3 regions of the Cellvibrio sp. GW822-FHT04B05 genome follow, and region 3 is predicted to be linked to each of the others. Evidence: predicted binding sites of a transcription regulator. Region 3 holds the regulator's gene; each other region holds the start of a gene.

Region 1 (10,717 bases), on a different contig from region 3:
GATGGGTACATTGTTTTATGTGTTTCGCAGTATTCGCTTGCTTACACATTTAACGCTGGAAGAAGTGATTAATGACGGCAGTGACAATTAATTATTTTGCGTCATTTTTGTCGCATTAAGTCCGCAATTGATTTTATCCAAGAGAGTGCTTCATGCTTTACGCCATTATTAGTGAAGATGTATCTAATAGCCTTGAAAAACGCAAAATTGCGCGCCCCGCTCATCTCGCACGATTACAGCAATTAAATGATGAAGGCCGGCTTTTTGTTGCTGGCCCACATCCTGCTATCGATAACAACGATCCGGGTGATGCAGGCTTTACCGGCAGTTTGGTAATTGCTGAGTTCACCTCGCTGGAGCAAGCGCAATTGTGGGCAGATGCTGACCCCTACATCGCTGCTGGTGTTTACGCCAAGGTTGTCGTAAAACCCTTTAAGAAAGTTTTGCCTTAATTTTTCTTTTTATTTTTAAAGATTGGAGCAACTGTGAAAAAAATTTCCCTCCTTGGTTGTACGTTATCGATTTTCACTTTGTCACTAATTAACGTACCCAGTATTGCCGCTGATAAATATGTGTCTGATGTCATTTACATTCCGGTGCGTAGCGATAAAGCTCCTCAAGCCAGTATTTTGCAACAAGGCGTAGCAAGCGGAACCAAGCTCAATTTTATTCGTGAGGAGACCGGAAGTGATAATAACCTTTGGTCCCTCGTCACCACACCCGATGGCACCGAGGGCTGGGTTCGAAGCCAAAATCTCACCGACAAACCAACTGCGGCACTGCAATTGGCTGCATTGTCAGGCTCTTCACGTGATGTAGTCGCATTGCAAACTGAAAATACCCAACTCAAATCGCAACTCGAAAAAATCCAGCAAGAGCATCAACAATTACTCGCTGACACGGAAGATATGCGCCAAGCTGCTGCTACCGCATTTAACCTGGAAGAAGAGCATCAACATATGCTGAAGGAAAATCAATTATTGCAAACCCATGCGGATGTAATTAAGGCAGAGAACGAAAAACTAAAAAACACTGACCGTTTCAATCACTGGGTTTATGGTGGCGGCTTGGTGTTTGGCGGTGTTCTACTTTCTTTTATCTTGCAAGCATTTGGTCGCCGTAAACGTAGATCAGAGTGGCGCTAAGAGTTATTGATCATGCTGAATCGCTTTATTCAAGTAGCTTTAGGTTTTTGTCTGATTGTAACGACTGATTTACATGCCGATGAAAACATTATGGTAGCCGTAAAAACCGATTTAGGTGTTTTCGTCGTAGAGACTTATCCGGATGCCGCGCCCGAGACGGTGAAGAATTTTTTAGGTTATGTCGATACCAACTTTTACGACAACACTATTTTTCACCGCATCATCCCTGGCTTTCTTGTTCAAGGTGGAGGTATTACTTCTGATTTTGTCGAAAAGCCCACACGCGATCCAATAATCAATGAATCCATACATGGACTTAAAAACGATTATAAAAGTATTGCAATGGCAAGAGAGAAAAATCCGAATAGCGCTACCGCACAATTTTATGTGAATTTGAAAAGTAATCCGGAATTCAATGCAACACAGACCAAGCCCGGATACACCGTATTTGGAAAGGTAATTGTGGGTATTGAAGTGCTTGAAAAAATTGCACAATCTCCACGGGGAAGGTTAAAAATGCTACCTGAAGCCCCCAATTACATCATACGTATATTGAGCACATCACGTGTTGATGCAGCCGCTTTGCGCAACTTGCTGGAATCGCAAAATGCGTCAAAACCATCCGCGTTCAAAGATGCATTGGTACCCATTAATGACCAACCATAACAGTACCGCCCTTAGTGTTAATCTCAATAAAATTGCGCTGATCCGAAACTCGCGGCCGGGCAATTATCCAAATGTAGTTAGTCACGGTGAAATCTGTATTGCGTCTGGCGCTGATGGCTTGACTGTTCATCCCCGCCCGGATCAACGTCATATTCGCCCACACGATGTTTATGAACTGAGCGAACTGGTAAAAGGTCATCCCGGTATTGAGTTTAATATCGAAGGAAACCCTTACGCAGAATCCCTGGAAGATTTTCCCGGCTTTATTAAATTGGTCAATGATGTTCGTCCGCATCAATGCACCCTGGTTCCAGACACAAATGAACAACTCACCTCTGATCACGGATTTAATTTAAACGTTAGCGGAGAAAAACTGCGCCCGTTAATTCGCGAATTACAAGATAACGGTGTGCGTGTCAGTTTATTTATGGATCCGGATATTGAGCAGATAAGTTTGGCAAAAGAAATAGGTGCGGACAGAATTGAACTGTATACCGGTCCCTATGCAGAGGCTCACAGGCTCAATAGCACTAACCTTGATGCACTGTTCCAAAATTATATGGATGCAGCAATCCATGCGCAAAAAATTGGTATTGGTTTAAATGCCGGGCACGATCTTAATCTTGAAAATCTCGCGCACTTTCGTCAGGTTCCTTCATTGCTTGAGGTATCAATTGGTCACGCATTAGTCGTTGATGCCATCGCAATGGGATTAACTAACGCAGTGCACGCTTACAAAAAGCTCTGCAACTAATTATTCGATTGGGAATTCCATACATCTCCCCCTACTTTATCCAAGTAAATCAGCATGAATAAACCACGTGATGATAGCCCCGCTTATCTGGAAAAAAAACGCTTTTTTGATTCACTAATGACAGTCTATGGTCGTAAAACTGTACTCGAGGCACTGCAAGATCCGTCCACATTTATTTATCGTTTACATTTGGCCACTAGCAATAAGCCAGCTGATATCCTCGACAATATAATTTCGCTTGCGAAGCAAAAGGGTGCCGAGATTATTTACCATGACCGTCAGGCTTTATCGCGCATTTCTAAAAATACATCCCAGGATCAAGGGGTTGCAGCGGACCTGCAGCTGCGTGGCTATAAAATTTACGACGAGTTCCTTGCCGAAAATAGTGGGAAAAATTACACACTACTTGCGCTTGACGGGGTTCAAAACCCCCAGAATTTGGGAATGATAATTCGCTCAGCATGCGCAGGAAATATTGACGGGATATTGTTACCACAAAAAGGAAATGCTCAAATTGATCCGCTTGTTATTAAAGCTAGTGCAGGAACCGTTTTTCGAGCACCGTTGCTACGTTGTAAAGACTTGACTCAAGCCTTGCAAGATTTTAAAGCCGATGGTGCAGTTATTTGCGCCCTTTCATCGCACGCCACAATAGCGTTAAAAAAGTTTAACCCAAAGTCAGCATGTATTTATGTGCTGGGCAATGAGTCAGAAGGTGTTTCAAATGAAGTGACCCGACTTTGCAACGAGCAAGTCTACATACCAATGAACAATGGTGTAGAGTCACTTAATGTCGCCGTTACCGCAGCCCTGATTGCATTTCGCTGATCACGTTATATTTTTTCAAGATCCCAAATAAAAAAGAAGAGCAATAGCTCCTCTTTTTTATTATCCAGGTCAAAAGCTTTTACAACTTATAACCATCTTCTTCGTGCAAACTTAAATCCAGACCGATGGTTTCCTCTTCTTTAGTGACGCGTAAGCCAGAGGTAAAGACACCAGTAATTTTTAACAGAATATAAGTTACTACAGCGGTGTAAGCAAAAGTGACCACTACACCCAACAACTGCACACCTAATTGCTCGCTCATGGATTCAATTCCGCTGGCGAAACCCTGGCCACTGAACGCGCCAAGCTCTGTTGAAGCAAACACTCCAGCGAGAATTGTACCCAACACACCGCCAATACCATGAACCGGAAATACATCAAGTGAGTCATCAATTTTCCACACGCGTTTTACCAGTTGAGTCATCACGAAGCAGATTACCCCAGCCAATAAACCGATAATCAATGCACCGCCAGGTCCAACATAGCCTGAAGCAGGGGTAATTGTTCCGAGGCCCGCGACCATACCAGTAACAATCCCCAATACACTTGGCTTCCTGAAACGCATCCATTCAATCGTCATCCAGGCCAGCGCACCCGCTGCTGCAGAGATATGCGTAGCCAACATCGCCATCGCCGCATTACCATTGGCAGCCAATGCACTTCCGGCATTAAATCCAAACCAGCCCACCCAAAGCATGCCGGCGCCAGTAACAGTCATCGTCATGTTGTGGGGTGGCATTGCTGTTGTTGGAAAACCGTCACGCTTACCAATAACAACTGCCGCTACCAGTGCAGCAACACCTGCTGTGATATGCACAACAGTGCCGCCGGCAAAATCCAGCAGACCTTTGGCATACAGCCAACCTGATCCAGACCAAACCCAATGGCACACAGGAATATAAACGGCAAACAACCAGAGGGCAGAAAAAATAAGCATTGAAGAAAACTTCATCCGCTCTGCAAATGCTCCAACAATCAAAGCAGGAGTGATAATCGCAAATGTCATTTGATACATAGCATGCAAACTGAGAGGTATATCACCAGATAAAGCGTCTTCAGTGATGCTCGCCATAAATACCATACTAAAATCGCCGATCCAGGCATTACCGGTACCGAAAGCCAAGCTGTAACCCGCAATTAACCAGAGGATAGATACCAAACATGCAATCGTGAAGCATTGCATAAGCACTGAGAGAATATTTTTAACTCGAACCAAACCGCCATAAAACAGAGCCAACCCCGGCAGAGTCATAAACAATACCAGCGCGGTAGAGGTCAGAATCCAAGCCGTATTGGCGCCATTAATAGTCGGCTCCTGTGCCAAAGCAGTCTGGCCGCAGACTGCAAGCAGGCTCCCAATTGCCGTTTGTAGTGTGAAACTTACTTTCTTCATAGTAACCCCATGACAATGATTATTTTAGTTTGCTGACTAATGTCTTTATCGGCTTAAATAACCGCCCCATTTTGATACGGTTATTATTTGTAGAATGCATGAAGTATAGGAAATATCCTTCAGATCAAAAAATATTCGCACACTATCGGAGCACAAAATCCAGATAAAACCTGTAAAAACAAAAATGAACCAGCCTAAAGCAAATTCTAAACCAATAAAATTTATTATCTATTTTTCAAAGAGATATGAAGTTATAGTTAGTTTACGCAGATAAATATTGCACCACAAAAATGCCCATCAATATTTTTTGATCAACATTGGTGCAAAAAATGGAATGAACCGCCAATAGCTCAGCTATTACTGTATTAGCGGGGGAGTAATTTATTCGATTAAAAATACGGCCACAGATGCACTACATTTAATGATAATTTTCAGCAGGTGCGTGTGATATTTATATTGGAGGCTTCCCCGAAGCAAAACTTTTTATGAGGGATTCCGGCAGTTTTTGTCTGGGGCGTGGGTTGGATTGTTAGCGATAAAAATGTGGGAGAAAATAATAATCTTGTTGCGGCTTGGCTAATAATACTTGGCATTTTTATCGTGGATGCAGCTATACACTTTTTTGTCGCACAATAACCAAGCATGCATTTCATCAGGCTCACCAAACCCAATGCTGCCACTAGTAACTCAAATAAACGAAGGCGATATTTCATAAATATTGAAAGGAAGATAATAGTCGCAGGGAAAATCCAGCAATCCCTTTCTACACATCAATGATAAGTTATTATTTCGAAATACTCTCATTAACACGATCACGCATTTCCTTTCCTGGCTTGAAGTGCGGGACATATTTACCTTCAAGGACTACCGCATCACCTGTTTTCGGATTTCTTCCTGTGCGCGGAGCGCGGTAATGTAACGAAAAACTTCCAAAACCACGAATTTCGATGCGCTCACCGGATGCGAGGATATCGGACATATAATCAAGCAGAAGCTTTACTGACATCTCGACATCTTTGATGGTTAACTGATTTTGTTTTTCAGTAATATATTCGATTAATTCTGACTTTGTCATAACCTGCTCTCTGTTATTAAAAAACCTTCAAGCAACACAACCAGATAAAACAGCATCACTAAGCGCGGAGGAAAATAAATCAAAAAAACAGCGACCAGCTTAGCTGGTCGCTGTTGCATAACAAAAATTACTCTTTGCTCTGCATTTGAGCCTTGATCAAATCACCCAACGTTGTTGGAGATGCCTGATCTGACTGCTTACTGGAAAGCTCTTTCATTGCAGCTTTCTCGTCTTCTACATCTTTAGACTTCACTGATAGGTTGATGCTACGATTTTTGCGATCTACTGCAATAATCTTGGCTTCAACTTCATCACCTACTTTCAGCAGGTTGCGCGCATCTTCTACTTTCTCACGGCTCAATTCAGAGGCCTTGAGAACAGCTTCAACGTCATCTGCCAAGGTGATTACAGCAGCTTTAGCTTCAACTTCCTTAACGATACCCTTAACTACAGCACCTTTGTCATTCACAGAAACGTATTCTGAGAAAGGATCGGTTTCGAGTTGTTTGATGCCCAAGGAAATGCGCTCGCGCTCTGGATCGATGGCCAATACCACGGTTTCCAGTTCGTCACCTTTCTTGTACTTGCGAACTGCTTCTTCACCAGCTTCATGCCAGGAGATGTCTGACAAGTGAACCAGACCGTCAATACCACCATCCAAACCGATGAAGATACCGAAATCAGTGATTGACTTGATTTTGCCGCTGATCTTGTCGCCTTTGGCGCAAGTACGAGCAAATGCATCCCATGGATTTTCCTGGCATTGCTTCAAACCGAGAGAGATACGACGACGCTCTTCGTCGATATCCAGAACCATCACTTCGATTTCGTCGCCCAATTGAACAACTTTTGAAGGATGAATGTTCTTGTTAGTCCAATCCATTTCTGAAACGTGGATCAAACCTTCAACACCTTCTTCCAACTCTGCAAAGCAGCCGTAATCAGTCAAATTGGTTACTTTTGCTTTCACACGAGCGCCTTCAGGGTAACGCTTGGTGATTTGTATCCACGGATCTTCACCCAATTGCTTCAGGCCCAGAGATACACGGTTACGCTCACGATCGAACTTCAATACTTTAACGTCGATTTCATCACCAACATTTACGATCTCACCCGGGTGCTTGATACGTTTCCAGGCCATGTCGGTGATGTGCAACAGACCATCAACACCGCCCAAGTCAACGAATGCACCGTAGTCAGTGAGGTTTTTAACAATACCTTTAACTGCCTGACCTTCTTGCAAGGTAGCCAGCAATTCATCGCGCTCAACAGAGTTAGCTTGTTCAAGTACAGCACGACGGGAAACAACGACGTTGTTGCGCTTTTGGTCGAGCTTGATAACTTTGAATTCCAGCTCTTTGCCTTCAAGATGGGTAGTTTCGCGCACAGGGCGAACATCTACCAATGAACCAGGAAGGAAGGCACGGATACCAGCAACATCAACGGTGAAACCACCTTTAACTTTGCCGTTAATAACACCTTTAATAACTTCTTCAGCAACGTGTGCAGCTTCGAGAATTTTCCAGGCTTCAGCGCGTTTGGCTTTTTCACGTGACAGTTTGGTTTCACCGAAACCGTCTTCAACGCTTTCCAGAGCTACTTGTACTTCGTCACCGATCTGGAGATTCAACTCACCCAGTTCGTTACGGAATTGTTCTGCGGGGATAACACCTTCAGACTTAAGGCCTGCGTGCACTGTAACCCAATCTTTATCAATATCGATTACTACACCAGTAACGATGGTGCCAGGAACCATATCTACAGTCTTTAAACTCTCTTCAAACAACTCTGCAAAACTTTCGTTCATACTCATGGTATTACCTATAGATTAGAGGTACAGGCGTTAAACACACACCCTACCTATTCCGCATGGCCAGTCACACGGGTCAATTAAAGTAAAGTGAAAACCCCCTCAGGCTGGGTTTGACGGTATTCACTGCTACTAATTCTGCTGCCGAGCAACAAAAAAACAGTCAAAATTGGTAGGTGCGGCAGATTAGCAGAATGCCCTTTATTTTTCAATAGGTTAGGATTGTCAACCAGGTGTAAGAAGAATAATTAGGGACGATGCAAAAGAGGAGTTGATCAAGGGACTCTTGCGACCAAGAGTCCGATCAATTTTTAATTGGGATTAGTGCTTGGTAACGCTTAAGCCACGCCCCACTGCATAATATTGAAAGCCTAAATTAGCCATTCTTTCAGGCTCGTAAAGATTACGACCGTCAAAAATGACTGGATTGCGCAAGGTGGCAATGATTTGATCGAAGTTAGGAGCACGGAAATTCTTCCATTCGGTACATATTATCAATGCGTCTGCACGCTCTAATGCAGCTTCTTTCGTTCCGACCAGCTTAAGATCATCCCTTAATCCATAGATATGCTGTGTTTCATCCATAGCCACAGGATCATAAGCTTGCACCTTCGCACCGGCAGCCCAAAGCGCCTCCATTAATACCCGGCTTGGAGCTTCACGCATATCATCAGTGTTGGGCTTGAAAGAAAGCCCCCAAAGCGCAAAAACCTTGCCTTTAAGATCTGAACCAAAGTGGCGTGAAATATAAGAGAACAGCTTATCTTTTTGTAGCTGATTAACCCTGTCAACCGCCTCCATCAGGCCGGCGGTATAATCAACGCCATGAGCTATATTAATCAGCGCCTTAACATCCTTCGGAAAACAGGATCCGCCATAGCCACAGCCAGGATAAATAAAGTGATAACCAATACGGGGGTCAGCGCCTATACCATTTCGCACTTTTTCGATATCAGCACCTAATAACTCGGCCAAGTTAGCCATTTCATTTATAAAGCTGATTTTTGTAGCGAGCATTGCGTTGGCAGCATATTTGGTAAGCTCAGCTGAACGTACATCCATAAAAATCATACGATCATGATTGCGATTAAAAGGGGCATACAGCTCTCGCAACAAGTTCTCAGCCCGTTCACTGTTAGTGCCAACCACAATCCGATCAGGCTTCATAAAGTCATTTACAGCAGCCCCCTCCTTAAGAAATTCAGGATTCGACACCACATCAAAGGGAATGTTTAAGTCACGTTTTTGCAGTTCCTCGGCGAGGGCCTTGGTGACTATTTCCGCCGTCCCAATAGGTACCGTAGATTTATTCACAATAACTTTATAATCGTTGATCCGCTGACCAATTGTTTTAGCGACAGCAACAACATATTGTAAATCAGCGGAACCGTCTTCTCCTGAAGGTGTTCCTACTGCAATAAACTGCAGCTCTCCATGTTGGGTGGCCTTATCCATATCCGTGGTGAAATTCAGCAGCCCGTGCTGTACGGCTTGCTTAACAATGGACTCCAAACCTGGCTCATAGATCGGGATGATACCCGCATTAAGGTTGTCTACTTTTTTTTGGTCAATATCCACGCATAACACGTCATGACCCACATCCGCCAAACAGGTGCCGGTCACCAAACCAACATAGCCTGTACCGAAGACTGTTACCTTCATTAGAAACTCCCTAGCCTGTTAAAAATTAAGAGCGACCATAACTATCTTCGTAACGAATAACATCATCATCTTCCAGATAGGGTCCAGATTGAACCTCAACTATTTCCAGCGGAATTTTTCCTGGATTACTCAAGCGATGCTTGGTTCCAATTGGAATATAAGTTGATTCATTTTCAGAAAGCAGCACTGTGTCATCACCCTTCTGCACTAAAGCAGTTCCTTTTACAACAATCCAATGCTCTGCCCTATGATGATGAACTTGTAGCGATAAGCTACCACCAGGTTTCACACGAATACGGTTGACCTGATAACGATCACCTGTATCAATTGCGTCGTAACAACCCCACGGACGATAAATTTCACGGTGCTGCAAATGCTCTGAACGTTTCTGCTTTTCAATTTGAGTGATGACTGATTTAACTTGTTGCGCTTGTGATTTATCCGCAATCAATACCGCATCAGGAGTGTTAATAATCATCAAATTATTAACACCCAAAGTAGCGACCAATTTATCTTTCGAGAAAACAAGGGTATTGGTCGACCCTATGTCGATGGTATCGCCGATCAAACTGTTTCCAGCATCATCCTTAACTGATAAATCACCAAAAGATTTCCAATCACCAACATCGCTCCAGCCCGCATCAAGTGGAACACAAACCACATTGCGGCTTTTTTCCATAAGAGCGTAATCAATCGAAATATTAGGTGCTTGAGAAAACGCGTCACGATCTAACCGAATAAAATCCAAATCCTCGACAGCTGACAGCTTCGCCAGCTCAGCTGCAGTAACAACATCAGGACTCTGCTCTTTTAAATCCTTTAGAAAAATTTCTGTTTTGAACACAAACATCCCGCTATTCCAGTAATAGCATCCCTCAGCAAGATATTTTTCTGCGGTCACCAAATCCGGTTTTTCTACAAACTCCAACACTGGGAAGAATGCGCTCTCTTGCACATCAACTCCACGACGTGTTTTTATGTAACCATAACCGGTTTCAGGACATGTTGGATGAACACCAAAAGTGGCCAGATGTCCAATCTGCGCCGCCTGAATCGCATCTGCAACAGCGGCTTGAAATATATCAACATCACGGATCATATGATCCGCAGAAAGCACAAGCAGTGTGGGATTATCGCCCAATGTTTGGGCATGAATTGCTGCAATCGCTAAAGCAGGTGCAGTGTTGCGAGCGATAGGCTCCAGAATAATTGATGATTTACTCTGCCCAATTTCGTGCAATTGTTCAGCAACCATAAACCGGTGCTCTTCATTGCAAACCACTATTGGTGGTGCAAGATCTGGCAACCCTTGAAGCCGCAATAATGTTTGCTGCAACATAGTAGTGTCGCCAAACAACTTTAACAGTTGCTTAGGATAGTGTTT
Region 2 (10,717 bases), on a different contig from region 3:
CGTAAATGCGCGAGAAAAAATAAAATATTAAAGGGAATTTAATAAGGTATCAAATAGCTCACGCGCAATTGATATAACCTGGGCATTCGCCTGGTAGAGTTGTTGGAACTTAATCAGATCGGCTGCCTCCTCATCAAGGTTCACACCGGACACACTGTCACGCATGGATTGGCTTTGTTCCAATAAACTTTTACTGGCCTCGGTATTAATTTTTGCAAGGCTGCTTTTGGTTCCCACCTCTTCAACCAGTTTTCCATAACCACTCGCAAAACTCATGGTGCCATCTTGCATAGTGGATGCCGATTCCAACGCGGCCATTGCCAATGCGTTGCGGTTATCATTTTTACCATCGGTATTAAATCCTACAGTAAATATATCACCCGCTTTCGGTTGACCGCTAAGTGCAACCTGATACCCCATAAATGAAGACTGCGCAAAAGTGGATAAACTGCTGTCGCCCATCAACGGACTATTCGTTGGTGATGTTGAGAGTTTGATACCATTGGCCATGGTGATATCAATACGGCCACCAACCGTAACCGCACTTTGCTCACCCGCCCCGGTATCCACTCCGCTCAAACGCACATTGGGATTACCATTACTGTCATTGACATCAATCGTATTAATGCCGGTACCTGATGCTTTTATACGAACATCAATGTTAACGCCGGACGATGCCACTATGCGAAGTTCAGGCGCACCAGTAATCGGGTTGCTCGCACTCTCGGCATAGAAACCCAGGGCTTTAAGATTTGGATTTTCATTGATACGCTTTGCCAAATAATTATTAAATTCCAACTCGCTGACATTGGGGTCGGGAAGATCAAAAGCAAAAGCGGTATTGTCAGGATTGTATGCCAACAAATTCTCGCCGTTGATCGACAACTGCAACGGCGGTGCATAAGTAGATGGATCAAAATTAATATCGGTAATGGTTGCCGTTGTATAAGCATTGGCAGAAACACCAGGCAATGCACTGATCTGCGCTGCTGTCTGCATAGCTGAAGCGCCCGATACAGTGGTTACCGTTTTGTTTGTCACAGCACCGGTAACAGGATCCTTGAAGGTAAAATTCAATTGCTCTGCCAAATATCCATTTGCCTGCGGAGCACTGCTCGCTATCATCGGCATATTCGGTGGAACTGAATAAGGATCGAGTGTTTGTGGAGCGCGTCCGTCGGGCAAACCTGTGCGAGCACCAGTGCCGATAACACGTGTTTCACCGATATCGGTACTGAATACATTGTTACTGGTACCCGGCACATAGGTTTGATCACGCATGGCGGGCACAAGATCTTTCGGATTCGCGGGATCACTGTTATCCAGCACGTCGTAAGTAGTAGCTGAAGTGAAACGAATAATAATAGGTGGCGATAATTTTCCCGCTTCGGAAAATGCCGGCAAGCGATTGCCTTTTGCATCCACCAGGCTTAATACTTCGCCGGCACTAATAAGTCCACTGCCGGAATTACTGGTGCTACCGGAAGTGCGGATTGGCGAAGCGAAAGCCAAATCTTCCGGGCGCTTTAATTCAGAATGGATATCGCGCGAACCGTTTTTAGTGGGTTGGATAGTAAACTTATCGCCGCCCTGAAAAGATCCGCTGGTTAAATTAATAGTGACACCATCAAATGAAATCGTGGCAGGGTAAGCACCGGATAAAGTGCCCTGTTCGACAATGGATTTATCCGACAACCGGGTCACTACATAATTACTCGAACCGGGAACAATCTCAAAACTATAATCGCTTGTGGTTAACTTGCTGGTATCGTTGATAGTGACGGAAATCACCCGATCATATGGCAGCGCATTTTGCCCGTGTGCAACACGGTTAGCCGCGAGGACAGGGTCGTTAATATCGCCAAATATTTTTTGGCCGTAATCACCATCAAGGTCAATACCTTGCTGTTGTAAAGTATTGAATTGATCAGCCATCGCCAGTGCAATACGCCCTAACTCATTCATTGAGGGAAACAGAACGTCCTGGCGAAAGCTCAAAAGCCCGCCCAGTTGGCCACCAGAGATTTGATCAGTAACATTAACGGGTTTGTTGTTGCCGGTTAACTGGATGTTTCCATCATTCGTTACGGCGAAGGTGCTGGTTTTTGCTCCAACAATTAGCGGCTGCCCATTACCAATAAACACATTGACATCACCATCACCTTGTTTAACTACTTGCAATGAAACCAATTCTGACAATTTGCGTAATGCTTCATCGCGCTTATCCATCAGATCATTTGGCTGATTACCATTACCCGATGCACGCAGCTCACCAATGGATTGGTTGAGCGAGGCGATTGAGCTGGCGAGCGAATTAACCTGTGAGGTTATCGCGCGTATTTCAGTGTTAACACTTTTTTCAATATCACTTAAACGCTGGTGTAAATTATTAAAGCGAACACTAAGGCTTTCCGCTTCAGTAACAATCAACTGCCGTGCAGGTGTTGAAGCAGGATCATTACCACCATTTTGCATAGCGGCAAAAAATGTTTGCAGGGCACCGGACAACCCCGTGCTGACATCGGCAAATAATTTATCAACCTTACCAATACTGGTATTGAATGCATTGAGCTGGTTATACGTCGTTGTATCCAAACGCAATTGTGCTGTCACGAACTCATTGACAACACGCTCAATCGACGTCGTGGTGACACCTGAACCGATAAATCCCGCAGCACCAATATTTTGCTCCGGGCGTGTGGCATAGTTAACTTCCTGGCGCGAATAGCCCGCCGTATTAGCATTGGAGATATTATGCCCGGCAGTTCGTAGCGCGTTTTGGCTGGCTTGCAAGCCGGAAATAGCATTAGAGAGAAGGCCTGACATATGCTTACTCCGCTATTTGACGGCCGGTCGCCGCCAGGGATAAAACTGATTGCACTGTTGTTTTCAATTCCTTGATTGCGTCAGAGTTACTAACCGCCCCAATTGAACCAAGGTTTTTAAGTGCATCACTATTTAAAAGCTGTTTGATTTTTTTGGCGTAATGAGGATCAGTCGCATAACCTGCCGATTGCAGCGCATCGGCATAAGCCGACGAGTTATTACCTGCATCCAGCGCTTGTTGGTAGCGTGGATTATTTTTCATTAAGCGCACATAGTCAGAAAAGCTTTCTGAATAATCGGTGTATTTACGGAAATCGGCTTTTTCATTTGCTGCAATGCCATCGCGATACTCAAGAGTATTCACATTGACTTTAGCGCCCTGCCATTGGCCGCCCGCTTTGATATTAAAGAGATTGAAACTGTTATCACCTTGCCTATCGTGGATAACGTGCTTACCCCAGCCGGTTTCCAGTGCTACCTGTGCAATCAATACATCCGGACTAATTTGTAATTCAGCCGCCGCTTTCTCTGCATGAGGTTTCAGCAACATCACAAAATTTTCCTGGGTGCTGCTGATGCTGGCTTTTTGTCCACCGCGAGTAACGAGTGGTTGAGGTTTATTTAGCAGCGCGGGAATCATTGCATAATTAGGCACAACTGGAGCTTGCTCTGGATTACCAGAATCTGCATCGCTTTCAGAAAAAATGGACTGCATGCGTGAATTATCACTCATGCGCACAAAATCATTTATCCAGGCGTCAAGCATATCGGTGTCTTGAGTATAGGATTTTTTATATTGTACGGCTTCGGTAAGCGCACCATCGTGAACAACAGTATCTTTTGCAGATTCTGCTTTCATACCACCGCCATAATTCTGCACCATTTGTTTGTAGAAATGATCTGCAATCCCGATACCGGCACCGCTGGTTAAATTCAGTACCATTTGCTGGTCGAGCATATCGCGGTGAAAACGTGTGGACTGGCTATCAAAGTAATTACCTTCACCAAATGCTTCATTGGCTTCGCGCATGGTTTTCAGCATTTGCTGTACAAACATCGCTTCAAATTTTTTGGCAACTTCTTTTAATGCCTGCGGATCTTTATCGCGTCCCATTGCCTTGATTGAATCAAGGGCGTTAGGATCGAGATAAGTATCCTGTACTTGTGCGGACTTGAGGCCGGTATCGACAGATATCATTTAGATCACCACCAATTCAGCTTTGAGTGCACCTGACTCTTTAAGCGCTTCAAGAATCGCCATCAAATCACTCGGCGATGCGCCCACGTTATTCACAGACTTAACAATGTCATCCAGGTTCGCGCCGGGAGCAAACTTGAACATAGGATTGGTTTCTTCATCCGCTTGTACATTGCTGCTCGGCACCACCACTGTTTGGCCGCCAGCAAGTGCATTGGGTTGGCTAACCGTCAAACTTTCTGCCACAGAAACAGTGAGACTGCCGTGAGTAACTGCAACCGGTGATACACGCACATTTTTACCTACCACAATAGTACCGGTACGCGAATTAATAATGACCTTGGCAACTTCTTCACCCATGGTCACGTTAATATTTTCCAGCATTGCAATAAAATCGACACGCTGTGCCGGATTAACGGGAGAGTTCACCATAATAGATACAGCATCTAATGGGCGCGCAACATCAGGCCCCAACATCGCATTAATACTTTTTGCCAAAGAATTAGCGGTAGTGAAATCGGCGCGATGCAAATTAAATACAATCGGCTGACCACCGGCGAAATTGGTTTCCACCATGCGCTCTACGATTGCACCGCTGGGAATACGACCGGCACTGGGAATATTCACCGTAATTTTTGAACCGTCATTGCCAGATGCACTCAGACCGCCGACAACCAAATTACCTTGGGCAACAGCATAGACTTTTCCATCCAAACCTTTTAACGGAGTCATTAACAGGCTGCCGCCGCGCAAACTTTTTGCATTACTGATTGACGACACAGTGACATCAATGGTTTGGCCTGGTTTTGAAAACGCCGGTAATTCAGCTTGAATCATTACCGCTGCGACGTTCTTCATTTGCATACGCACACCTTCAGGCACAGTGATACCGAATTGTTTAAGCATGCTGTTGAATGATTGTGTGGTAAACGGTGATTGTGTTGTTTGGTCGCCCGTGCCATCCAAGCCTACTACCAAACCGTAACCCACTAATTGGTTTGCGCGCACACCGGCGACACTCGCGATATCTTTAATGCGCTCGGCCTGCGCCGCCGTACTGAACAGCAACGCCACTGCGATAACGAAAAAATGAAAACTACGCATAAAGTACCTCATTAAACCTGAATACGGGTGCAAAGCTGATTCCTGTATAAAGCTAATTACAGGGGCCACAAATCACTGTTAAAAAAGCGCGACAGCCAACCCATAGAAGATGAATCTGCCAATGCACCTGTGCCCGAGTAGGAAATTTTTGCATTTGCTAAACGCGTTGAAACGATAGTGTTATCCGGTGCGATATCGTCAGGACGAATCATTCCACTGATGCGGATAAATTCATCGCCACGATTCAATGTGATCCATTTTTCACCGCGCACAATTAAATTACCGTTCGGTAAAATCTCTGCAACGGTAACGGTAATATTGCCTTGCAAGCTGTTGCTTTGATCTGCATCAGCACTGCCATCAAAGGTACGCCCCTGCTCAAGAGCAGTTGTCAGTTCATTGCCTTTAATAGTCGGATTTACACCGAGCAATGGGCCCGCATTAAAATTCACACCGCTTTTCTTACCGGTCGCAACCCCGGACGATTTTCGCGATACTGTCCGTTCACTCAGGGCTACGGTAATCACATCGCCCACAAAGTGCGCTTTGCGATCATCAAATAAATTCAGACCGTAAGCATCCTGATACAAAGAACCTTCCGTGCGTTGTGGCACTGGCATGCTTGCCGCAATTGTCGGCGCGTAAGCAGGATCATCCGGCATGGGTTTTTTGTTAGTAAAACAACCACTGAGGCCGATGGCTGCCAATATCATCAGCACTAATTTCAACGATGTTTTACTGCAAGTAAGAGTGCGCATAATCAAATCACTCAATTAAAGATTTTGGGTAATGTATTGCAACATTTGATCGGCGGTCGAAACAACTTTGGAGTTCATCTCGTACGCGCGCTGGGTGGTAATCATGTTTACCATTTCTTCAACGATATCCACGTTGGAGTTTTCCAACATATATTGTTTGATTACACCCAAACCATTTTCACCGGGAGTACCTTCCACAGGGTTACCGCTGGCGACAGTTTCTACATATAAATTTCCGCCAATGGCTTGCAAGCCAGAGTGGTTAACAAAATCAACCAGGGTGATGTTACCCAGTTGTTGCGGCTGTGCATTGCCCGGTGCAAATGCGTTTACGGTACCGTCAGTGCCGATAGTAATTTTATTGACACCCTCAGGAACAATAATCGCCGGCTCTAATAAAAAACCGTCCGCGTTAACGATCTGGCCTTCACCGTTAATTTGCAGTTGGCCGTTACGGGTGTAGGCAATAGTGCCGTCAGGTTGCAACACTTGCAGGAAACCATGACCGTCAATCGCAACATCAAGTGATTGCTCTGTCACTTGCAAAGTGCCCTGGGTAAATTCTTTTTGTGTTGCCACAACGCGCGCGCCCACACCCAATTGCAAGCCGGAAGGCAATTGCGTTTCCTGGGTTTGCTGCGAACCGGGTTGACGCTGGTTTTGATACAACAAATCTTCAAATATCGCACGGTCGCGTTTAAAACCGATGGTGCTGGTATTAGCCAGGTTATTTGAGATAGTCGTTAGCTGGCGATCTTGCGCCGACAAACCGGTTTTACTGACATAGAGGGCGGCATGCATGGTGTATTCCTCGGGTTAACTACTTGTCTGCACAAGCATTAAAAAATATTTAATTCACTTACGATATTTGTAAAAGTTGTGCCGATGCAGCCGAATTTTCTTCTGCAGACTTCATCACTTTTACTTGCATTTCATATTGGCGTGCGAGACTGAGAATCTGGGTAAATTCGTCGACAGCATTTACGTTACTGCCTTCGAGCATGCCGCTGCGGACTTTCACTTCTGCAGCGGGCTGGGCATTCAAACCATCGCGCTGGCGAAATAAACCGTCATCACCTTTTTCGATTGCCGCAACCGCCGGATTAACCAACTTAAGGCGCCCCACTTCCACCATGGCTTCAGGGCCCTGGTCTTGCCCGACAATAGAAATAATGCCGTCGGAGCCGACCTGCACTTTTTTGTTTTCAGGAATATTGATCGGGCCGCCATCACCCAGCACCGGAAGACCATTCAGGGTGCGCAGCATGCCCTGTGCATCGACTGTAAAGTTGCCGGCGCGGGTATAGGCCTCAGTGCCATCACCAGCTTGCACGGCAAAGAAGCCGTCGCCCTGGATGGCAACATCAAGTGGGTTGTTGGTCGTAATCATCGGTCCGGAACTGAACTCGGAACGCGGTGACTCTGTCAGCGCATAGGCGCGGGTTGGCTGGCCATCGCCGTAGTAAACACCCATGCTGCGTGATTGCTCAAAATCAGCGCGAAAGCCGGTCGTGCTCAGGTTAGCCAGATTATTGGCGCGATTGGCCTGCGCCAGCATATTGTGCTTGGCTCCGGTCATCGCGATAAAAAGAGCTTTGTCCACAGTGTTTCTCCAGATTTCTAACGCATACCAGAGCGCTAGTTTTTTGGCAGATTTGCCGTTATCTGGAGTTTTGCAAGAGCAGTGCCAACCCGAAAAAAATCCGTAAGCACATGAAATTAAAGGAGAAAACATAAAAGAGAGAAAAGCGGCAAAATCGTAACAATACCGGCGAACAAAGAAGCGGCAAAGAGCTTCCGCCCTTTGCCGCTGTAGTGGTGTAATTTATTGGCCTTGTTTTTTTAGAGGCGCGGTAATTTTAGGGCGCGATAAATCGTGCCCCTACTTTATCTCAGGTTAATAATGGTCTGCGTAGTGGCGTTAGCCGTTTCAATGGTTTTGGCATTTGCCTGATAGTTACGCTGCGCAATAATCAGATTCACCAACTGCTCCGACAAATCCACGTTGGATTCCTCAACCGCACCGGCAGTGATATTACCCAGTTGTGCAGAACCCGGAGCGCCGATGATCGCCTCGCCTGACTCAAACGTCTGTGCCCACATGGTATCGCCAGTTGGTTTCAAGCCCTCAACACTACTGAAGTTGGCCAACGCAACTTGCCCTAACACTTGCGCTTCACCGTTGGTGAAACGGGCAAATACAATACCGGTGCTGCTGATATCCAGACCCGCCAAACGGCCTGTCGCATAACCATTCTGATCCAACTCTTCTACCGAGAAGACACTGCCAAACTGGGTACTACCCGCAAGGTCAATCAAGAAGTTCGAGCTTGCTGGTGGCTCGGCAACCGGGATGGTTCCACCTTGCAACACATTCAACGGACCCAGTGCTCCAATAGGTGCGCCGTCTGACCCAATCGGCGTCCAGTTGGAAATCAAAATAGCGTCGGTCATTGTACGATCAATGGTTCCTTCAGGTGTGAAATGCACATCGAAAGACGCCATAGTAGCCATGATATTTTGTGGTGATGGCAAACTCGGATCGGGATCACCCACATTCTGACCATCGATTTGCACGTACATTTTCCAATGGTTCGGCGATGTAGTTGGATCCGCTGGATCATAGGCCTGCTTTACAAAATACTGACGCATTGAATGCACGTTACCCAAGCTGTCATACACAGGTGTTGTTGTGGCGTGGTTAAACGTTTTTTGATCGTTAGGATCAAACGCATTAATGGGCACCGGAGTAAAAAACCCTGGAACATTAATGGAATTAAATAGACTACCGCCGCTCACTGGCACTGTTGGTTGGCTGGATGCAATCGAATAGCCCTCTTGCATGGTGACAGTAATCTGACCACCCACTTTTATACCGTTATTGACTAACGTCGGATCAAGGTTGGTATCCAGTACTTGCTGCAAACCGCTAGCGCCCAGTATGCCAACAATGCCGCCAGTTGCACCAAACGAAAAGTCCAGATCGCGACCCGTGGCAGAGACCACTTCCAAATTACCCGTTGTGCTGTTGACGCTCGCCGTGATACCAAACAGAGTTGATTTACTTAATTTATTGATTTCGTCTGCCAGCGCCGTCATGTCAGGACTGCCGGTTGATGTGAGTGTTACGCCATTTAGTTTCAATGTACCGTTGTTAGTAAATGGTCGTGCGGGAATTGCTGGTGGACCGACCTCTGCCGGAATTGTACTTAGAATACTTGCCCTGGTAGTCGCCGTTGCGGATACGCCAGCCAGGGAATTTAATTCGGATGCAGTTTCATCAGCACTAGCACCATATTTGCTGATGTAGGTTATAGGCCTGGCATTATTGGGCCCCTGAATTACCAAGGTGTGCGAACCATAATCATTGGTAACTTTTGGAATACCTTGCGTAAAGGTGCCTGGAAATGCAGTAGTAAGGCCGTTCGCCCCTGTGCCTGCGGTAATAGACAGAGTCGATGCAACACCGGTCGCCAAATCCCGAACTTTCAAGCGGTTATCAGCCGAATCGTAATAGGCTTGTACGTTTAACGGAGTTGGAGTACTGAAATTACGGTTGTTAATTTCGTTAGCCAAATCCGTCAAGTTGTTATAAACACCCTCTGCCAGAGTGAGCGTTACGTTTTCAACGGTGCCACCGGGGACAGTGCGCGATATGGTAAATGTTGTCGGGGTAGTTGGAGCGCCCGCGATAGTTACCGGTAAAGTCACACTACCCAAATCGATTGTGGAAGTGGTAGCGGAAAGCAAACCGGGTTTAGCAACACCAACCCCGGTTCCATTGGTTGCAAAACGCGAACCCGTTGTCTCAAGAACAACCTCATTGGAGTTAAGGTTGTAAGATGCATAAACACCCGTGGTTTGACGTGGATCTTGTGAGCTTACATCCACGCGCAACTTACCCAACACACCACTTACATTGCCATTGGCATCTGCCGCGAAACCTTGCAGTAATGCACCGGTGCCATTGACGATATAACCGTTTTTATCCAGACCAAAAGTTCCCGCACGGGTATACAGACGCTCACCGTTTTTTTCCACCACAAAAAAGCCTTCGCCATTCACTGACAAATCCAATTCGTTTTGCGTGAATTTCAAATTGCCTTGAGTAAATTGCTGGCGAATATTCTGGATAGTCACACCGCTACCTGCAGTATTTGATCCGCCACCTAATAAAGTACTGGTGTATACATCACCAAATTCAGCGCGCGACGATTTAAATCCAATGGTACTGGCATTCGCGATATTATGACCGGTCACCTGCAGATCGGTATTTGCCGCACGAATTCCGCTTAACGCTGTATTGAAAGACATATTACACCTCGACCATAACGATTAATGGCTTAAAATTTCTGTTGCTTGCACTTGAGTGCAAATATTTTCAATCGTATTTAATTAGATAAACTAATTAAATTGTTTTACTTTGCTTGCTTCAACCGCGCCTATACCAGCCAAATTCAAAATCAATGATCCATTCTCACCAATGGTCACACTATTTACATTGGCACTTAGCGACGTTTTCAATGCTTCGGTTTTACCATTCTGATCGGCGGTAATTTCAAACTTATATTCACCGGCTGCAGCCGCCGCTTCACCCGCCTCCCAATTTAATAACTCGCCGTTAATTTCAATATTTTGACCATCCCAGCGGAATACCATGTCACCTTTAGGCACTTCGCCCACTGGAATTTTCTGTACCAATGCGCCTTTCTCGTCATAAATACTGATCGATAAATTCCTGGTCGAATAAGCCAACTCTGCACTACCCGCAACAATTCCACCTTTAACCAAGGTACTTTTCTCTGATGCCACTGTGACGCTGCGGCCTACC
Region 3 (10,717 bases):
TTTCAACGCTGGCGGCCAGTGGTGTTCCCAGTGCGATGATGGATGCAATCAGTACGGCACCGCAAAACCAGGGTAAGAAGCGCAGCAATCGTAACCAAACCATTACTAACACGAGCGCGTAGAATTTTAATTCAATCCACAGCGTCCAATAAACACCGTCCACCAGGGGCACATCAAACCCATTCTGCAACATGGTCAGGTTGACGAGAAAATGCGACCAGCTCACCTGAAATGCCGGTTGGTTAAACAGCACGGCAGCGCCCGCCGTCAATATGACGCACAACCAATAGGCGGGATAAAGACGCACAAAGCGCGAAACAATAAATTCGCGCGGCTTACCATCCTCGGCACTGAGTAAAATCACGAAACCGCTAATGATAAAAAAGAAATTAATCCCCAAATACATGTAGCGCCCGTACTCACCAAATGCATCAGTGCGTGGCGCCGGCGCAAAATCCAACACTGATCCGACAAAGGTGTAGTGAAATAGCACTACCAGAACTGCTGAAACAAGGCGCAGTAAATCTATTTCGTAAAACCGATTGTTATTCATCAATTATGCCCGCAGAAACAAGAATGCCGCAGTGTAATTGAGCGCCAATTATAAGCTCCAGTTAATATCTGTTAACTGCTGGTAAAGCATTGTTGGCAGTAATTTGTATGCTCAAGATGAAGATGTTCTGCCCTAAAATAAGTATTTCGACCTAAATTAAGTCGAAAAAAAGCCGCTGAAATCAGCGGCTTTTTTATCCCTGCAATTTTTTAATCTTGCAGTTCGAGTTGTTCACGAATAAACGCAAACAATTTGCGTGCGCTTGCGGGTGGCTTGTTTTCTTCGCGCTCTTTTTGCGCACTGCGGACTAATTGACGCAGGTGCTGCACATCAATGCCGGGGCAAGAAGTTACCAGCGTTTGGAATATTTGCTTGTCACCTTCAATCAACAGATCGCGGTAGCGCTCGATTTGATGCTGGCGATGGATGTACAGATCGCTGCGGTTTTGCATTTTATCAACCGCTGCCTTGATTTCCTCATGATTGCCTTCACGCATCAACCGGCCGATGTATTGCACTTGGCGGCGGCGGGCTTCTTTGGGCGGTAATTTGCGCGCGATATAAATAGCGTCGAGCATGGTATCGCTCAGCGGAATGCTGGCGAGCTGTTTTTCATTCATATCAATCAGGCTTTCACCCAGCGCTTGTAAAGCGTGCATATCGCGTTTTACCTGCGATTTGCTCAGGATGTAATCATCGGGATTGATGTCGTCGTAGTTGTAGGCCATAAAAATTACTGTACCTGGCGCGCGCAGGGCGCAATTGGATATAACAGCTGGCGCTTGGACACCAAGGCTGGGATGCCGTGGATGGTCGCTGAGCCGGAAAAGGTCGCGCAGCTTAGTGCAGAAAAGCAACAACAACAACCGCTTTTACCATTAACCGGGTGCGCAGGTTACTGTTATAACGATAGTTCGTTTATTCGCCTTCTTCAAAGCGATCGGCAATCAGCGCACGTATGGCGCAAATTGCAGCGTCGGCATCATCACCTTCGGCGCTGACCTCCAGGGTTGTGCCACAGCTGGCGGCAAGCAGCATTAATGACATAACGCTCTTGGCATCGGCCCAGCTACCTTCGCCCACGCGAGCGGATACTTTTGCCTCAAACCGGTTGGCAAGGGTGGCCAGTTTGGCGGCAGCGCGTGCGTGCAAGCCGCGTTTGTTGATGATATCGAGAGTTTCAGTCTGCATAATCTAGTGTTTTTTGTGCTTGTTAATATCGCGATGGCGAACCTGGACATCGCTAAAACTGTGGTCGAAATGTTTTTGTAACCGCTCCGATAGATACACAGAGCGGTGTTGGCCCCCGGTACAGCCAATCGCGATGGTAATGTAGCTGCGGTTATTGGCTTGGTAACGCGGCAACCAGCGAGTGAGGTAATGCTCGATGTCGTCGTACATTTCCTTCACTGTCACCTGCTCTTCCAGGAAGTCGATAACCTCCTGGTCTTTGCCAGTTTGCGGCCGCAGGTTGGGTTTCCAATGCGGATTGGGCAGGCAACGCGCATCGAATACCAGATCGGCATTCACGGGAACTCCGTGTTTAAATCCGAAAGATTCAAACAGGATTGCCATAGTCGATTCGCTGCGGCCAACTACTCGTTCTTTCACCAGGTCGCGCAACTCGTGCAGGTTCAAATGACTGGTATCAATCACTTGATCTGCACTGTCGCGAATAGGCTCTAGTAGAGTTTGTTCAGCAGCAATCGCCTCTTCTAAACTGGTGTGTTTATCTGACAGCGGATGCTTGCGTCGGGTTTCACTAAAACGCTGAATAAGTACGGCGGGTTGTGAATCCAGAAACAGTGTCTGGAATGGCAGGTGCGCTTCTTTAAGGGTACTGATCATTTGTGGGAAGATTGACAAATCTTGCCATGCATTGCGCACATCAATACCAATCGCAAAGCGATGTTGGTCATCTTTATGAATCTGGATCTGGGCCACCAGTGCGGGCAATAGGCTGACAGGCAGGTTATCGATACAGTTAAACCCCACATCCTCAAGGACATGCAGTGCTGTACTTTTACCTGAGCCGGAAAGGCCGCTGACAATCACCAGATGCATAATTGGTCCTGTTAAGGAGCGGCGAGTGCCGCTTGGTAGAGCGCTTCATTGCTTTTGGCGGCGCGCAGGGTTTGGCGATAATCGGCATTATTCAAAGCTGCGGCAAGTGCCGCGAGGGTTTGCAAATGTTCGCTATGGGCATCTTCCGGCACTAACATGGCAAACAATATATCGACGGGTTGTGAGTCGATTGCATCAAAATCAATCGGGTCTATCAACGTGATCAGCGCCCCGACGGTGCCGTTGCAATGTTCAGCGCGGCAGTGGGGAATGGCGATACCGTGGCCAATGCCGGTCGAGCCCAGACGTTCGCGGCCAATCAGGCGGCGAAATAAATCATCGGCATCAATTTCGGGAATGTCCTGCGCAATGGTGTTGGCTAGCAACTCCAGCGCGCGTTTTTTACTGCCGCCTTCGACACCGCAGAGGGTTCGGCGAGGGGTGATCAGATTTTGAATTTGCATGACTGGGTGATGCCGGGCATCTCTCGCTGGATAATGTGGTCATCGCTTATGGCGATGACAGCACAGGTTCAGTTAACAGGTTGGTGCATGCGCCGATTAGCGATGGCTGCGCATTTTTTCTTTGTGTTTAATTAATTGGCGATCAAGCTTATCGGTCAGTAAATCGATTGCGGCGTAAAGATCGTCATGGGACGCGTCGGCATGTACATCTTTGCCGCTTACGTGAATGGTGGCTTCTGCCTTTTGAATAAGTTTGTCGACTGAGAGGATAACGTGTGTGCTGGTGATGCGATCGTGATGATGGGTCAGGCGCTCCAGTTTACTGGTGACATACTCTTTCATTGAATCGGTAACTTCTACATGGCGACCGCTGATATTTATTTGCATAGATACTTCCTCTCGCTAGAAATAAAACAGTTGCAACCTGCACAACCTCTATTACATCTGTGAATTTATGATCCGAACTTTATTCAATATTCAACATTCAACTACATTCGAAAAACCGTCGCACTACAAGTGACCAGTAATGTATTAAATAGTTTTACGCTCGTTCGACGGTGGAATATTGAGGGACTCGCGATATTTCGCAATGGTACGGCGCGCCACTTGAATACCTTGCTCGGCGAGCAGATCGGTAATTTTGCTGTCGCTCAAAGGTTTTTTGGGGTTTTCTGCGCTCACCAATTTTTTAATAATCGCGCGAATCGCAGTTGATGAGCATTCGCCGCCACTATCAGTACTTACGTGGCTGGAGAAGAAATATTTCAGCTCAAAAATCCCTTGCGGTGTATGCATATATTTCTGCGTGGTGACACGCGAAATAGTAGACTCATGCATTTCTACAATTTCAGCAATATCGTGTAGCACCAATGGCTTCATTGCTTCAGGACCGTAGTCCAGGAAGCCGCGTTGTTTTTCCACAATACAACTCGCTACTTTCAGCAAGGTTTCATTGCGGCTCTGCAAGCTCTTCAGGAACCAGCGTGCTTCTTGCAGGTTATCTTTGAGGAAGGTGTTGTCAGTGCTGGAATCGGCGCGCTTCACCATAGAAGCATAGTCCGAATTAATCCGCAGGCGTGGTGCAATATCCGGATTTAGTTCAACTATCCAGCGGCCATCACGTTTTTCAACAAACACGTCGGGAATAACATATTCCGTGTCGCCGCTCGCAATCATATCGCCCGGGCGCGGATTCAAGCTTTGGATTAGCGCTACAGCGATGCTGAGTTCTGCTTCCTTGAGTTTGGTGCGGCGCATTAACTGGCGATAATCGCGGCTGCCGAGTATTGGTAAATATTGCCTGGCGATTAACTTGGCTGAATCCAGGAATGGCGTTTTAGGATCGAGTTGTTGCAGTTGCACCAGCAGGCATTCGGAGAGATTTTGGCTGCACACGCCGCAGGGGTCGAATTGTTGCAGGCGGTGTTGTACCGCTTCGACTTCATCGAGTTCAAGCTCTTCGAAATCGCCGCGCATACCTTCAAAAATTTCTTCGACGGTGATGGATAGCATGCCACTGGGTTCTACCGCATCGATAATGGCCATCGCCAATACGCGGTCGCGATCCGACATAGGTGTCAGGTTCAGTTGCCACATCAAATGATCGTAGAGTGAGTCAGTAGCCGCGCGACGGCTTTCGAAGTCATTGTCTTCGTTGTCGTAATTGCTTGAGCTGCTGCTGGATGAGGATTGGTAAACGTCATCCCAACTGGTGTCTACCGGCAAATCGCTGGGGATTGATTCATTCCATTCGCCATTGTCAGTGCTAAAACTATCTCCGTCGCCATAGACATCGGAATCGCCGAAGGATTCGCTTTCACCAAAGCTTTCGCCCTCGCCAAAACTTTCACCTTCCGAATAGCTATTGCTCTCGGCGTAATTATTATCGGCGGTGGCGGAGTAACTTTCGCTGGCAGTGAAATCAGTGCCATTATCGGCGCCGGCTTCGGCAGCAATTTCCAGTTGACGGGTGTAATCCGCTTTATCTAACTCACTGCCTTCATATTCGTTGGCGGCGCTGGGCGAATCAAAAGCTTCTTCGATCTCCAACATTGGATTGGACTCGAGTGCTTCCTGGATTTCTTGTTGCAAGTCTAACGTCGATAATTGCAGCAAGCGGATCGCCTGCTGCAATTGCGGAGTCATGGTCAGCTGTTGGCCGAGTTTAAGCTGGAGAGATTGCTTCATTATGTGAACGACAAACCCTTATAACGCAGGATGGAAAACATCAGTTATGTGGAGTTTAGTCAGGGTTGGCCGCGCAAGCAATAAGCTTAAGCAAGCTTTATGCCTAATGGGCAAAGATTGTTACTTGTCAAGTCGTTTATGTGGGGTCTATTGTGCTGGTGACGGGCGGTCGGTAACACTTAAGGCGACTAGTTAAAGAGGTGTTTACAAGCGGAAATTTTCACCCAGATAGACTTGGCGCACTTTGCTGTTGCTTAGCACTGTCTCGGCATCGCCTTCGGCAATGATATGGCCTTCACTGACAATATAAGCGGTTTCGCAAATATCCAGCGTCTCACGCACATTGTGATCGGTGATAAGCACACCGATACCGCGATCTTTCAGATGGCGGACAATCTCCTTGATGTCATTCACCGAAATAGGGTCAACACCGGCAAAGGGTTCATCGAGCAGGATGAACTTGGGGTCGGTCGCCAATGCGCGGGCAATTTCTACCCGGCGGCGTTCACCACCGGACAGCGCCATACCCAAGCTGTCGCGGATATGGGTGATGTGAAATTCATTCAACAACGATTCAAGCTTTTGCTGGCGCTGTTGACGGTCGAGATCATGACGTGTTTCAAGGATCGCCATAATATTATCGGCGACCGTCAGCTTGCGGAAAATCGATGCTTCTTGCGGCAAATAACCAATACCGGCGCGGGCGCGGCCGTGAATCGGTAGCTGGGTAATATCGCGGTCATCGATCAACACGGTGCCATTATCAGCGGGAACCAGGCCGGCAATCATATAAAAACAGGTGGTTTTACCGGCGCCGTTGGGGCCGAGCAAGCCGACGATGCGGCCGCTTTCCACGGTGATCGAAACATCAATTACAACCTGGCGTTTTTTGTAACTTTTGGCGAGATGGCGCGCGTGCAAGCTGGGCATAAGGTATCAGTCTGATGATGCGGTTGATGAGGCGGCGGACGAACTGGCTGATGCCGGGCTTTGGGACTGGCTTGGCGAAATAATCTTGATGTCGTCACCGGCTTTGCCACCTTTGGGTGGAATTACGATTTCAATGCGCTGGCCACCACCACTGGCGGTATTATTGCCGGCGGCCTTCATTACTTCTTTAACCAGATCGTAGTCGATATGCGGGCCGCTCATGACGGCGCCATTCTGTTCAACGGACGCATTTTCGACCAACAATAAATGCTCGTTGTTCGGCGTGTAAGTAATTTGCTTGGCTGCTGCAGTCACCACACCTTGATCTTTTTCCGGTTGTTGCTGGAAACGGGCGGGGCTTCCGGTGGCAATCATTTTCTCGACGCTGCTGTCGGAGTTGGTATGAATCACGATGGAGTCCGCCGAAATCACCAGCGACCCCTGGGTAATTTTTACCGATCCGGTATAAGTGGCCACGCCGTTTTTCTGGTCGACTGTCAAGTTGTCGGCTGAGCCGCGAATAGTTTCATTTTTGTCAGTGGGCAAGGCATAGGTAGCGACGCTGTAACTGGCGATGAGTGCGGTTAGCGCGAGCGCGACTGGCGATAATGTAAAACGGAATTTAGCGGGGATCATAAACAGCCTTAACCTGGGACTTTAACTGAAGCCGACTCTGCGCCAGGTCGGCATCCATACCTTTTGCATCTATCTGACCTTTAGCGCTGCGCATCTTAACAGCTTTGTCAGTTTCCGCGAATTGTTCACGGGGGCGCACATGCAGTTCGCTGGTGGTAATTTGGATCAAGCCCTGGGACGGAGTCTGTTGTTGGATAAGAACATTTTCGAGCAGGCGAATCAATTGACCGTTGCCCTCACTGCGTCCGATAGTGGCAGTTACTAACCAGGGCGCATTGGAATCGGCATCATGGAAAGCCATATTAGGCTGCTCGATCAAGGTGTAATCAGTGTCTGACGGCACATCCGGATTCATTTGGTAATGGGTGACTTGGGGAGTCGTCAACTGGTAATGCAATTTACCTTGCACATCAAATTCGCGCGTCTCCACTTCCTTCATATAAATCTGCGGGAAGCCGCTGGGCTCATATTCATAACCAACCACATCTACTTTCTGGCGCAGCGAAAAAGCAAAAAAGCAGAGGACTAAAGCAAATGCCACCAGCCACGGAACAGGCACGTATTGAGGAATTTTTTGGGCGCGTTCCAAAAGTTTCATTGCTTAGTGTTCACCCTTGATTGCCAGATAAGATGCCAGCATTACGTCGAAAGTATCCTGCGCCTGCATGATTAAATCACAAGCTGCGCGTACTGCGCCTTCACCACCGCGCTCGCGGCTTTGCCAATGTGCGCGGGCGGCTACACTAACGTGGGCATTAGCAACAGTAAATGCGAGTCCAACACGGGTCATTACTCCCAAATCCGGCCAGTCATCACCCATGAAAGCGATTTCGTCCAATGCGAACGGGTGTTCTTGCAGGATTTCCTGCATGGCCTCCCATTTGTCTTCACGGCCTTGTACCAGCAGGGTAATGCCCAGATCGCTTGCGCGGCGGGCGACCAGATTGCTGGTGCGGCCGGTGATAATGCCTACTTTAACGCCGGTTTTCTGTAACGCCTTGATGCCTTGGCCATCAAGCGTGCTAAACGATTTAAGTTCTTCACCCTGGTTGCCGAAATAAAGGCGGCCATCGGTCAGTACGCCGTCGACATCCAGTAATAGAAGTTTGATGCGCGCGGCGCGTTCGCGTAATTCGGGGTTCATGCAGCGATTCCAGTGCTGCTGATCAATCGCAATTGATCAGCTTTTTTTGATTAAATAATGCCTGCGCGCAGCAAGTCATTGATTTTTACGACACCCACCAACGCTTTTTGTTCGTTGGTGACAAGTAATACGTTAATTTTTGCCTGCTCCATTAATGCCAGTGCTTCTGCAGCCAGCGTATTGTCGCGCAGCATTTTTGGGTTGGTATTCATCAATTCCCCGACACTGGCGGTGCGGATATCTACACCCTTGTCGATACTGCGGCGTAAATCGCCATCGGTAAAGATTCCGAGCAGATCTCCGGCAGGACTCATGACAGTTGTCATGCCAAAACCCTTCTCCGACATTTCCATCAATGCACCCAGCATCGGCGTTTCCGGAGTTACACGCGGGATGTCATCGCCGCCGTGCATCACATCGGCAACACGTAACAATAGCTTGCGCCCGAGTGCACCGCCGGGGTGGGAAAAAGCAAAGTCTTCGGCGGTAAAACCGCGCGCTTCAAGCAGTGCAATCGCGAGGGCATCGCCCATCACCAGTGTCGCTGTAGTGCTGGAGGTGGGGGCGAGATCGAGCGGGCAGGCTTCAACAACGACGCTGATATCCAGGTTGACTTCAGCCTCTTCGCCCAGTGTAGATTGTGCATTGGCACACATGCTGATGATTTTAATTCCGGCGCGTTTCAGCAGCGGCAACAAGGTGACGATTTCGTTTGACGTGCCCGAATAAGAGATGGCGAGCAAAATATCGTTCTTGGTGATCATCCCCAAATCGCCATGGCTGGCTTCGCCCGGGTGTACAAAAAAAGCAGGAGTACCGGTGCTTGCAAGGGTCGCGGCGATTTTTTTGCCGATATGACCGGATTTGCCCATGCCGGTGACAATCACACGCCCGGCACAGTTAAGGATCAGGTCGCAAGCGGTAGTAAATTGGCCATCGATACGGCTGGTTAAAGCAGTTACCGCCTCGGCTTCCAGGCGGATGGTGCGCAAAGCAGAGCTGACGTAATCAAAGGCAGCCATATAACAATTCCACAATAACGGTTCAGCGGTTCCGGGGTGGGCATTATAACGGGCATGAATGGTAAGGCGAGGGATGTTTACGTCTTTTTTCCTGCGCGCAGGTTATCCGTGTCCGGATCTAAATGGTATAGTGCGCGCCGCAAGCCTGCTCACCGCGCCTCCGGTTAATAAACCGCCACATCCAATAAGCACGCATAAAGAATGGCACCATAAGGAATTAGCGCTGTCTGAGTTTCGGTACCTTCATGCAGGTACATTGCCATCTCTGACTTAATGACCACATCTCAATTAATGGAAGGTTTTACGATGAAATATATGCTCACCAAAATGTATGGTGTTGTATTCGGTTTAGTCGCGCTGTTCAGTGTCAATGCGATCGCGCAAGCACCGGCAGCTGCTGCCCAATCTCCGCAGGCAATTGTGGAATCGGTTGCGCAAAAGTTATTCGATTTGGTAAAGGCTAAAAACGCGGCCAAAACAGCAGACGATGCTTACTACAAGCAAGTTGAAGGCGCTCTCGTCGGTGTTGTTAACTTCCCTTTTATCGCCGCATCAGTGATGGGCAAAGATACCTATGCCAAAGCAACGCCCGCCCAGCGCGAGCAATTCCAGAAAGTATTTAAAGACGGTATGGTGAAATCCCTTGCCAAAGGCGTGCTTGGTTATGCCGACAGCAAAGTCACCATCGCCGGTGTAACTGAAGCAAACCCTACCCGCGTAGTGGTGAAGCAGGAAGTTGCAGCAGAAGGCGCTACCCATAAGTTGGATTACACCATGCAGAAAGCAAAAAACGGCGAGTGGAAGTTGATCAATGTGATCCTTAACGGTGTGAATTTGGGACAATCATTCAGTGGTCAATTCAAGGCTGGCCTGAAAAAGTACAATGGCGATGTTGATAAAGTCATTGCCAACTGGTTAGTTGATGCCTAATCAGTGATTGCGGTGGTTGATTGCTGACGAAAACCCCGGCCAAGTGTCGGGGTTTTGCGTTATGGGGTGGGGTTTTCGGGTGCGATATGGGCGACATTCCGGTAAACTTCGCGCCTTATTTTATTTATCGCTATTTATGCCCCGTTTTTCGCGCGGACATAGCTGGCCTGACTTTCCTATCGAGTAACACTATGCAAGCTGAACAAATCAAAGCACTGATCGAAAGCCAAATCCCCGACTGCGACGTTAAATCGGTAGAGGTTATGGGAGACCACATTGGCCTGGTTATCGTGAGTCCCGCTTTTGCCGGTTTGACGCCGGTGAAGAAGCAGCAACTGGTGCTTTCCACCCTGAGCGCCCAGTTTGCCGACCGCAGTATCCACGCGGTGGATTACATCAAATCCTTCACTCCCGAGCAGTGGGATCAGCAACAACAGCAGCAGTAATTTCTACGCGCGCATTGTCTGGCTGGTGTGTTGATCGGTCTCTTCTTTTAGCACTTTTTAGTTTTCAGGGTTGTAATGGATAAGTTTTTGATTGCGAGCGGCGGGCCGCTCACTGGCGAATTGCGTATTTCCGGCTCCAAAAATGCGGGCCTGCCGTTATTGGCTGCCGCCATCCTGGCTGATGGCAAAGTACATTTGAGTAATGTTCCCCATCTGAAAGATATAACCACTATGGTGCAATTGCTGCGCACCCTTGGTCTGACCATTGAGATTCAGGGCGAGCACGTGGTGATTGTCGATCCCAATACTATTAATTCTTACACCGCGTCTTACGAGCTGGT

Evidence for each region. Region 3 encodes sigma-54, which starts transcription at its own class of promoters, with help from an activator protein. Its sites were predicted from a motif close to TGGCACANNNNTTGCNNT; they were not measured.
Region 1: a site for sigma-54 is predicted at 4,983-5,000, ahead of AC1RJL_RS16985 (ammonium transporter). Genes of this name have one in related genera too.
Region 2: a site for sigma-54 is predicted at 7,559-7,576, ahead of flgF (flagellar basal-body rod protein FlgF). Genes of this name have one in related genera too.

What each region holds. Positions count from the first base shown of each region.
Region 1 is NZ_JBXAMU010000005.1:282,577-293,293, forward strand. Features, by position in the region: gene AC1RJL_RS16955 (VC0807 family protein) at 1-91, shown strand, start outside; gene AC1RJL_RS16960 (YciI family protein) at 153-452, shown strand; gene AC1RJL_RS16965 (TIGR04211 family SH3 domain-containing protein) at 486-1,145, shown strand; gene AC1RJL_RS16970 (peptidylprolyl isomerase) at 1,158-1,811, shown strand; gene AC1RJL_RS16975 (pyridoxine 5'-phosphate synthase) at 1,798-2,565, shown strand; gene AC1RJL_RS16980 (TrmH family RNA methyltransferase) at 2,620-3,393, shown strand; gene AC1RJL_RS16985 (ammonium transporter) at 3,473-4,786, opposite strand; gene ihfB (integration host factor subunit beta) at 5,571-5,861, opposite strand; gene rpsA (30S ribosomal protein S1) at 5,989-7,668, opposite strand; gene AC1RJL_RS17000 (UDP-glucose dehydrogenase family protein) at 7,993-9,333, opposite strand; gene AC1RJL_RS17005 (mannose-1-phosphate guanylyltransferase/mannose-6-phosphate isomerase) at 9,359-10,717, opposite strand, start outside.
Region 2 is NZ_JBXAMU010000005.1:110,958-121,674, reverse strand. Features, by position in the region: gene flgK (flagellar hook-associated protein FlgK) at 28-2,826, opposite strand; gene flgJ (flagellar assembly peptidoglycan hydrolase FlgJ) at 2,831-4,024, opposite strand; gene AC1RJL_RS16330 (flagellar basal body P-ring protein FlgI) at 4,025-5,128, opposite strand; gene flgH (flagellar basal body L-ring protein FlgH) at 5,185-5,886, opposite strand; gene flgG (flagellar basal-body rod protein FlgG) at 5,902-6,687, opposite strand; gene flgF (flagellar basal-body rod protein FlgF) at 6,746-7,489, opposite strand; gene AC1RJL_RS16310 (flagellar hook-basal body complex protein) at 7,774-10,200, opposite strand; gene AC1RJL_RS16305 (flagellar hook assembly protein FlgD) at 10,291-10,717, opposite strand, start outside.
Region 3 is NZ_JBXAMU010000001.1:551,432-562,148, forward strand. Features, by position in the region: gene AC1RJL_RS02190 (acyltransferase family protein) at 1-553, opposite strand, end outside; gene yjgA (ribosome biogenesis factor YjgA) at 763-1,281, opposite strand; gene AC1RJL_RS02200 (HPr family phosphocarrier protein) at 1,472-1,744, opposite strand; gene rapZ (RNase adapter RapZ) at 1,748-2,617, opposite strand; gene ptsN (PTS IIA-like nitrogen regulatory protein PtsN) at 2,629-3,081, opposite strand; gene hpf (ribosome hibernation-promoting factor, HPF/YfiA family) at 3,178-3,468, opposite strand; gene AC1RJL_RS02220 (RNA polymerase factor sigma-54) at 3,613-5,268, opposite strand; gene lptB (LPS export ABC transporter ATP-binding protein) at 5,473-6,198, opposite strand; gene lptA (lipopolysaccharide transport periplasmic protein LptA) at 6,205-6,834, opposite strand; gene lptC (LPS export ABC transporter periplasmic protein LptC) at 6,821-7,432, opposite strand; gene AC1RJL_RS02240 (KdsC family phosphatase) at 7,436-7,978, opposite strand; gene AC1RJL_RS02245 (KpsF/GutQ family sugar-phosphate isomerase) at 8,029-9,000, opposite strand; gene AC1RJL_RS02250 (MlaC/ttg2D family ABC transporter substrate-binding protein) at 9,307-9,930, shown strand; gene AC1RJL_RS02255 (BolA family protein) at 10,017-10,376, shown strand; gene murA (UDP-N-acetylglucosamine 1-carboxyvinyltransferase) at 10,452-10,717, shown strand, end outside.